One region of the Streptomyces sp. HUAS MS02 genome, then DNA from elsewhere that is predicted to be linked to it. Evidence: riboswitches for the same ligand, from Rfam matches in the RefSeq annotation. Region 1 holds a riboswitch; each other region holds the start of a gene.
The links. Region 1 has a riboswitch for cyclic di-AMP ahead of ACZ9QC_RS36335 (C40 family peptidase). Riboswitches for the same ligand answer to the same signal wherever they lie in the genome.
Positions count from the first base shown of each region.

Region 2: another riboswitch for cyclic di-AMP. It lies ahead of ACZ9QC_RS25370 (transglycosylase family protein); the one in region 1 lies ahead of ACZ9QC_RS36335 (C40 family peptidase).
Region 3: another riboswitch for cyclic di-AMP. It lies ahead of ACZ9QC_RS10185 (M23 family metallopeptidase); the one in region 1 lies ahead of ACZ9QC_RS36335 (C40 family peptidase).

Region 1 covers NZ_CM146747.1:8,404,519-8,406,773, reverse strand. The annotation lists partial or broken gene ACZ9QC_RS36340 (helix-turn-helix domain-containing protein) at 1-453, opposite strand, end outside; cyclic di-AMP (ydaO/yuaA leader) riboswitch at 920-1,090, shown strand; gene ACZ9QC_RS36335 (C40 family peptidase) at 1,094-1,567, shown strand; gene ACZ9QC_RS36330 (DUF6328 family protein) at 1,642-2,255, shown strand, end outside; gene ACZ9QC_RS36325 (ATP-binding protein) at 2,234-2,255, opposite strand, start outside.
Region 2 covers NZ_CM146747.1:5,879,430-5,881,684, forward strand. The annotation lists gene ACZ9QC_RS25365 (transglycosylase family protein) at 1-517, shown strand, start outside; cyclic di-AMP (ydaO/yuaA leader) riboswitch at 700-899, shown strand; gene ACZ9QC_RS25370 (transglycosylase family protein) at 904-1,578, shown strand; gene eno (phosphopyruvate hydratase) at 2,021-2,255, shown strand, end outside.
Region 3 covers NZ_CM146747.1:2,387,147-2,389,401, reverse strand. The annotation lists gene ACZ9QC_RS10190 (M16 family metallopeptidase) at 1-428, shown strand, start outside; cyclic di-AMP (ydaO/yuaA leader) riboswitch at 632-804, shown strand; gene ACZ9QC_RS10185 (M23 family metallopeptidase) at 818-1,606, shown strand; gene ACZ9QC_RS10180 (GntR family transcriptional regulator) at 1,812-2,255, shown strand, end outside.

The sequences.
Region 1 (2,255 bases):
CGTCTCACCCTTGTGGGCGGACAGGTTGTCCAAGAAGACGTGGATGGGGCGCCGTCCGGTCGGGCGGCCCGGATCGACCTGAGCGCTGCCAGTGTTCGCGGCACCCTTCTTCCGGCGGTTGATGCCCCAGAGCGTGTCGTCGCCGACCGAATAGCAGCCGTGGAAGTACCGGACTCCGTGGGTGCGGTGCAGCAGGAGGGGACGGCCTCCCGCCCACCGAGGGTCCAGGCAGGCCAGGCCGATCTCGTTGAACCGATGGATCGCATCGCGCACGGTGTCCTCGTCGGCCTGCACCAGCTGGGCGATCACCGGGAACCGGTTCCCGCCGGCGGACGTCAGTTGCATCATCGCGTGTCGGAAGCGCACCGAACTGCTGCTGCCCCGGCACACGATCTGCTGCAGCTTCTGCCCCTCCTGGTCGGTCAACCTGCGCACGCGGACAGGCTCAGCCACCGCACCCCAGCACTCGGATCGGACATACCGCACATCCGTCCGCCCCGCCCACCAACCCGGCGAACCAATGTGGACAGAGCACCAGAGCGTCTGAACCGATCCCGGGGCGCTCGCCGTACTACTGACGGAGCGTCCGGTCCAGGTTTCGCGCCGTCCGGACGGCCTACTGCGATCGACCCATCGGCCCATACGTCGTGAGGACCTGTCAAGTTGCGCAACACGCCTGGTACCGGGCCGGAATGCACCATTCCGGTGCTGGTGCGGACCTCCTCGACCGCCTGGACACAACAGCCGAAAAGGGTCTGTCCACCCGAACGGGCGAGTGGTGAGTAAGACCACAAATCCACGGTTCCGTTGGGATTTTCGGACTTCAGTGCGTCAAGATCCCTTCCTGACGACAAGCCCCCGCCGCAGCGGCGGGGCGATCCGGGTGGACGCCGAGTCCTGCCGCCGCCCGGATGACCGGTCGACAGAAGTGCATCGGCAGGAGTGGAGGACCCAAGCACGACGGGTCGCCGGAACGGTCAAGCCATGACCGCGCCGAGCAGCCCTTGGGGTGAAGCCGCGTCAGCGGCCGGGCAACTTCGCCAGCCCGAATCCGACAGGTCATCCTTCACAGGCGGCTGACGAAGGGTTGCGCATGACTGCGCTGAATCGTGTCCCGTCGCTGTTGACCCGGGCCGGCACGGCCTCGGCTCTGACCATCGCCGCTGTCAGCGGCAGCATCGTGGTCCCGGGCGTCGCAGCCGACGCCGAGGCCGCCACGGTGGCGTCGAAGGCACTCAAGGTCGCGGCTTCCAAGAAGGGCTCCCCTTACAAGTACGGCGCCACGGGCCCGAGCAGGTTCGACTGCTCAGGGCTGACGCTCTACTCGTTCAAGAAGGCGGGCAAGAAGCTGCCCCGTACTGCTCAGCAGCAGTACAACAAGACGAAGCACATCTCCGCGAGCAGCCGCAAGCTCGGAGACCTCGTCTTCTTCCACTCGGGCTCGAACGTCTATCACGTCGGTATCTACGCGGGGAAGGGAAAGATCTGGCACTCGCCGAAGACGGGTGACGTCGTCCGGCTGCAGAAGCTCTGGACGAAGAACGTCTGGTACGGCCGGGTCCGCTGACCCACGTGGGGGCGGCGGGGAGCTCCGCCGCCCCCACGGGCGTGCGACCGGCGGTTTTGGATACCCGTTCGACCATGGCCGACGAACGCACCCGCCCCGCACGCAACGAGACCCCACTCGAACGCGCCGACCGCAATTTCTCCGAACTGCTGCAGGAACTGCGCGTCACCCAGACCGGGGTGCAGATCCTCTTCGCCTTCCTGCTGACGCTGGCCTTCACCCCGCGCTTTCCGGACCTGGACTCCGTCCAGCGCGCCACGTACGTCATCACCCTGCTGCTCTCGGTCCTCGCGGCGACGCTCTTCACCGCCCCGGCCGCCCTGCACCGCTCGCTCTTCCAGCAGAACGCCAAGCCCGTCATCGTCCAGGTCTCGTCGAGGCTGGCCACCGCGGGCCTGATCGTGCTGATGCCGGCCTTCACCGGATCCGTCCTGCTCGTCGTGGACGTGACGCTCGGCCGGACTGCCGGGATCGCCGCCGGGGCCGGCACCCTCCTCGTGTGCCTGAGCCTGTGGGCCGTCCTCCCGAAGCTGGTGGGCCGTGTCTCCGACCGCTACGGCTCGACTCCGACCACGCCCGCACGTCCCCCCGCGCCCGCACCGTCATCGAGGACGCCTCAGGGCCCGGACACGAACGCGGACACGGAAGACACGAACTGGGACGCCGTCACGTCTCCTGCGGACCGCCC
Region 2 (2,255 bases), 2.5 Mb from region 1:
GTCCACTTCGGCCGGGAAGGGTGACGGGTCCGACTCGGCCGAGCCCTCGGACTCGACCGGCTCGACCGCCGACGGCTCCACCGAGGCCGAGGTCGAGGCCGGCGCGGACGACTCCGCGACCTCCGAGGGGGCAAAGTCGGACAAGTCTGAGCAAAGCGACAAGTCTTCGGCCGGTGAGAGTGATGCCGGTACCGGTCGCCACCGCGGCGCCAGCGCCGACGAGAGCGCCGCCGTCGACGCGGAGGCCGGTGTGGACGCGACCGAGGGCTCCCGCGCCGCCGACCCCACCCCCTCCGGCCGTCACGCCTCCCGTGGCGGCGACGCGGCGCAGGCGGCCACGGACGGCGCGTACACCGTCCGTGCGGGCGACAGCCTGACGCGGATCGCCAACTCGCTGGACCTGACCGGCGGGTGGCGCGAGCTGTACGCCGAGAACGAGACCACGGTCGGAACCGACCCGGACCTCATCCTTCCCGGTCAGACCCTCGAAGTCGGTGCCGAAACGGGCGAAAAGTAGCGAGAGTTCGGGTCACCATTCGCCCCTGAATGCCCGTTTTGATCTCCATGGGAGATGAATCACAGACCCCCTGATCGTCTTTGAAATTCGGGCAATCACCTGTTTACGGTCGTGACCGCTCGCCACAGCGGGCCCCTGCGGTCGGTACGCCGAATCCTGCCAACGGCCGCAAGGAACAGTCGTCGCGTCAAGCGCCGTAGGCAGGAGCGGGGGACCCAAGGTAAGTGCCGGGTCCGGTGGTTGCGGCCCTTCGGGGGCGTACGTCCGGAACCGGCTCGGGGTGAAGCCGCGCCATGTGAGCCGAGAGGCGAGCGGACGCGGCCGGGCAACTCAACCGGCCCGAACCCGACAGCTCACCTCGCAGGCGTCGGTGAGGGGATCTCTCCATGCTGTTTTCCAGCAAGGGCAAGCACCGTCGCCCGTCCAAGGCTGTTCGCGCCATCGCCGTCGCCGGTGTCACCGGCGCCGCCGCCGTCGCCGCCCCGCTGATGGCCGCCGGCAGCGCCTCCGCCGCCACCGCCTCCGAGTGGGACGCCGTCGCCCAGTGCGAGTCCGGCGGCAACTGGTCCATCAACACCGGCAACGGCTACTACGGCGGCCTGCAGTTCGCGGCCTCCACCTGGGCCGGCTACGGCGGCACGCAGTACGCCTCCACCGCCGACCAGGCGACCAAGGCCCAGCAGATCGCCATCGCCGAGAAGGTCCTCGCGGGCCAGGGCAAGGGCGCCTGGCCGGTCTGCGGCAAGGGCCTGTCCAGCGCCTCGTACGACGGCGCCGCCGCCTCCTCCTCGAACTCCGGCACCTCGCAGAAGAGCACCGAGAAGAGCGGCGAGGAGACCCGCGCCTCCCGTTCCTCCGAGCGCGCCACCGTCGAGACCCCGACCGGCAAGAAGGTCAAGAAGGGCGACGGCGAGTACAAGGTCGTCAGCGGCGACACCCTCAGCGGCATCGCCGAGAAGAAGAACGTCAAGGGTGGCTGGGAGAAGCTCTTCGAGCTGAACAAGGACATCATCGACGACGCCGACTTCATCTACCCGGGCCAGCAGCTCCACCTGAGCTGACCCCGGGCGAGGACGACGACTACCACACGCCTGCCGTCCCCCACGGCCGCCCCCATGGCCGGGCAGGCGGGGCTGGTTCGGCCGGGCCGAGAAATTCGGGCCGCTTCCCGGCTGAACCACAGCCCGCTCACATCCGTGTCCTCCATAGTGAAGACCTCGTGAGGCCGTCCCCCGTCCCCACGAGCTCCCCGCCCCGGTGCGCATTCCCCCGTACGCACCGGGGCGGGGTTTTTCATGCCCGTGCACCTCCAGGCCCGCCCCGCGGGACCCTTCCCGTTCACTTTCTGGCCCACCCCCCTTTGTTCCGGACTGAAACAATGGGTACGGTCTGTCTGTCCACGGGACGGTCGGTCGGCTGCCGACGCGCCCGGGGCGGTTAGGCTCTAGTCGCAAGGCCCGCGGGCCCCGCACTTCCGCGTCACATCCCATGAAGGAGATGCTCGTGCCGTCCATCGACGTCGTCGTAGCCCGGGAAATCCTCGACTCGCGAGGCAACCCCACCGTCGAGGTCGAGGTCGGCCTCGACGACGGCAGCACCGGTCGTGCCGCCGTCCCGTCCGGCGCCTCCACCGGTGCCTTCGAAGCCATCGAGCTCCGTGACGGCGACCCCAACCGCTACCTCGGCAAGGGTGTCGAGAAGGCCGTCCTCGCCGTGATCGAGCAGATCGGCCCGGAGC
Region 3 (2,255 bases), 6.0 Mb from region 1:
GGGCCGCGCCCGACGGTTCGGGCATCGCGATGCTCGCCATCAGTGGCTCCGTCGACACCCCCAACACCGGTCCTGCGCTCGACGACCTGTGGACGGTGCTGCGCACCCTCGCCGCCGAGGGCCTGACCGACGCCGAGCGTGACGTCGCCGTGCAGAACCTCGTCGGGGTGGCCCCCCTCAAGTTCGAGACGGCCGCGGCCGTGGCGAGCACGCTGGCCGACCAGGTCGAGCAGTACCTGCCGGACGACTACCAGTCGACGCTGTACCGCCAACTCGCCGCCACCGGCACCGTGGAGGCCACCGCGGCGGCCGTGAGCGCCTTCCCGGTGGACCGTCTGGTGACCGTCCTCGTCGGGGACGCCGCGCAGATCGAGGAGCCCGTCAGGGCCCTCGGAATCGGCGAAGTCACCGTCGTTCCGGCCGAGTAGGAGCCGGCCTGACGGACGCGTGTCAGTGGGGCCCTGGTGACGGAAGAGTCACCAGGGCCCCTGTTTGTCCGTATTGATGGCGGAGGTTGTGTGTCTGCCCTGTGGCGTAGTTAACAAATCCTGTGATCCGTTTGTTATTTCGAAGACGGCCCACTTAGCGTCGGTCCGGCTGTTCGTCAGAAGTTCGCCGCAGCCGCGGCACCGGACAGTCATCGCCGAGTCCCCGCATGGCGCGAGCCAGGGGAGCCGGGGACCCATCACGTCCCTGGGGTGAATCGGGTGCCCTTCGCGGAGCGACGCGAAACGAGGGGTAGCCGTAGGAGACCTTCCTGCTCCGAACCCGTCAGCTAACCCGGTAGGCGAGAAGGAAGGAAAGGACCAGCCACTTCATGGCGTTCACCCGCGCCCCCGGGAAGCACCGCCGTCCCAGCCGTGTGCAGCGCACGACCACGCGAAACGTGGGCGTGGCCGCTCTCACCACCACCGGCGTCTTCGGCACCCTGGCCGGCCCCGCGCTCGCCGCGGAGGAGCCCGCCGTCGAGCAGACCGGCCTGAACCAGATCATCACCCTCGGCGACACGGTCGCCGACCAGGTCGACGCGCAGGCCGCCGCCCAGGAGCAGGCCGCCGAGGTGGCCGCCGTCAAGAAGAAGGCGCAGGAGGAGGCCAGGAAGGCCGCCGCCGAGAAGGCCGAGCAGGAGCGTGCCGCCGCCAAGGAGCGCGAGGAGATCAAGGCCCGTGCCGCCCGCGCGGCCGAGCGTGAGCGCCTCAACGCCTACGTCGCGCCCATCAGCGGCTCCTACATCTCCACCGGCTACAAGACCGGCGGTGCCGTCTGGTCCTCCGGCAGCCACACCGGTGTCGACTTCCACGCCGCGTCCGGTACGCCCGTCCTCGCGGTCGGCTCCGGCACCGTCGTCGAGGCGGGCTGGGGCGGTGCCTACGGCAACAACATCGTCATCAAGATGAACGACGGCACCTACACCCAGTACGGCCACCTGTCGTCCATCGGCGTCTCCGTCGGCCAGACGGTCACCCCCGGCCAGCAGATAGGCCTCTCCGGGGCGACCGGCAACGTCACCGGGGCGCATCTGCACTTCGAGGCCCGGACGACGGCCGAGTACGGCTCGGACATGGACCCCGCCGCGTACCTGCGTTCGCACGGCGTGAACGTCTGACGCGTCCCCGACGCTTCCCTGGAGGCCCCGGCTCATCGAGCCGGGGCTTTCCTCGTTCATGCATACCCGCTGTGTGACGTAGCTCCTGTCCAAAAAATATCCTTGGATTCCGGTCCGCCATCGGAAATTCCCGCTCGCTGCAATAGAGTCGCTGGAACACACGTCAATCATCGACGTTTCACGGGGATTAAGGCGGAGGTCGGTCATGCGTATTCCGGCGCACTCGGTATGCACGGCGATCCGTGATGACATCGTCGCGGGTGTCTACGAGCGCGGCAGCCGGCTCACCGAGGAACTGCTCGCCCGCCGGTACGGCGTCAGCCGGGTGCCCGTGCGCGAGGCCCTGCGCACGCTGGAGGCCGAGGGGTTCGTGGTGACCCGCCGGCACGCGGGCGCGTGCGTCGCCGAGCCGACCGAGCAGGAGGCGGCCGACCTGCTGGAGATGCGCATGCTGCTGGAGCCCCTGGGGGCCGCCCGCGCCGCACAGCGCCGTACGGAGGCGCACCTCAAGGTGTTGCGCGGCCTGGTCAGGCTGGGCCAGGAGCGGGCCAGGAGGGGCAACAGCGAGGATCTGCGCTCCCTGGGCGGCTGGTTCCACGAGACGCTCGCACAGGCGTCCGGCAGCCCCGCCCTGACCTCGACGCTCGCC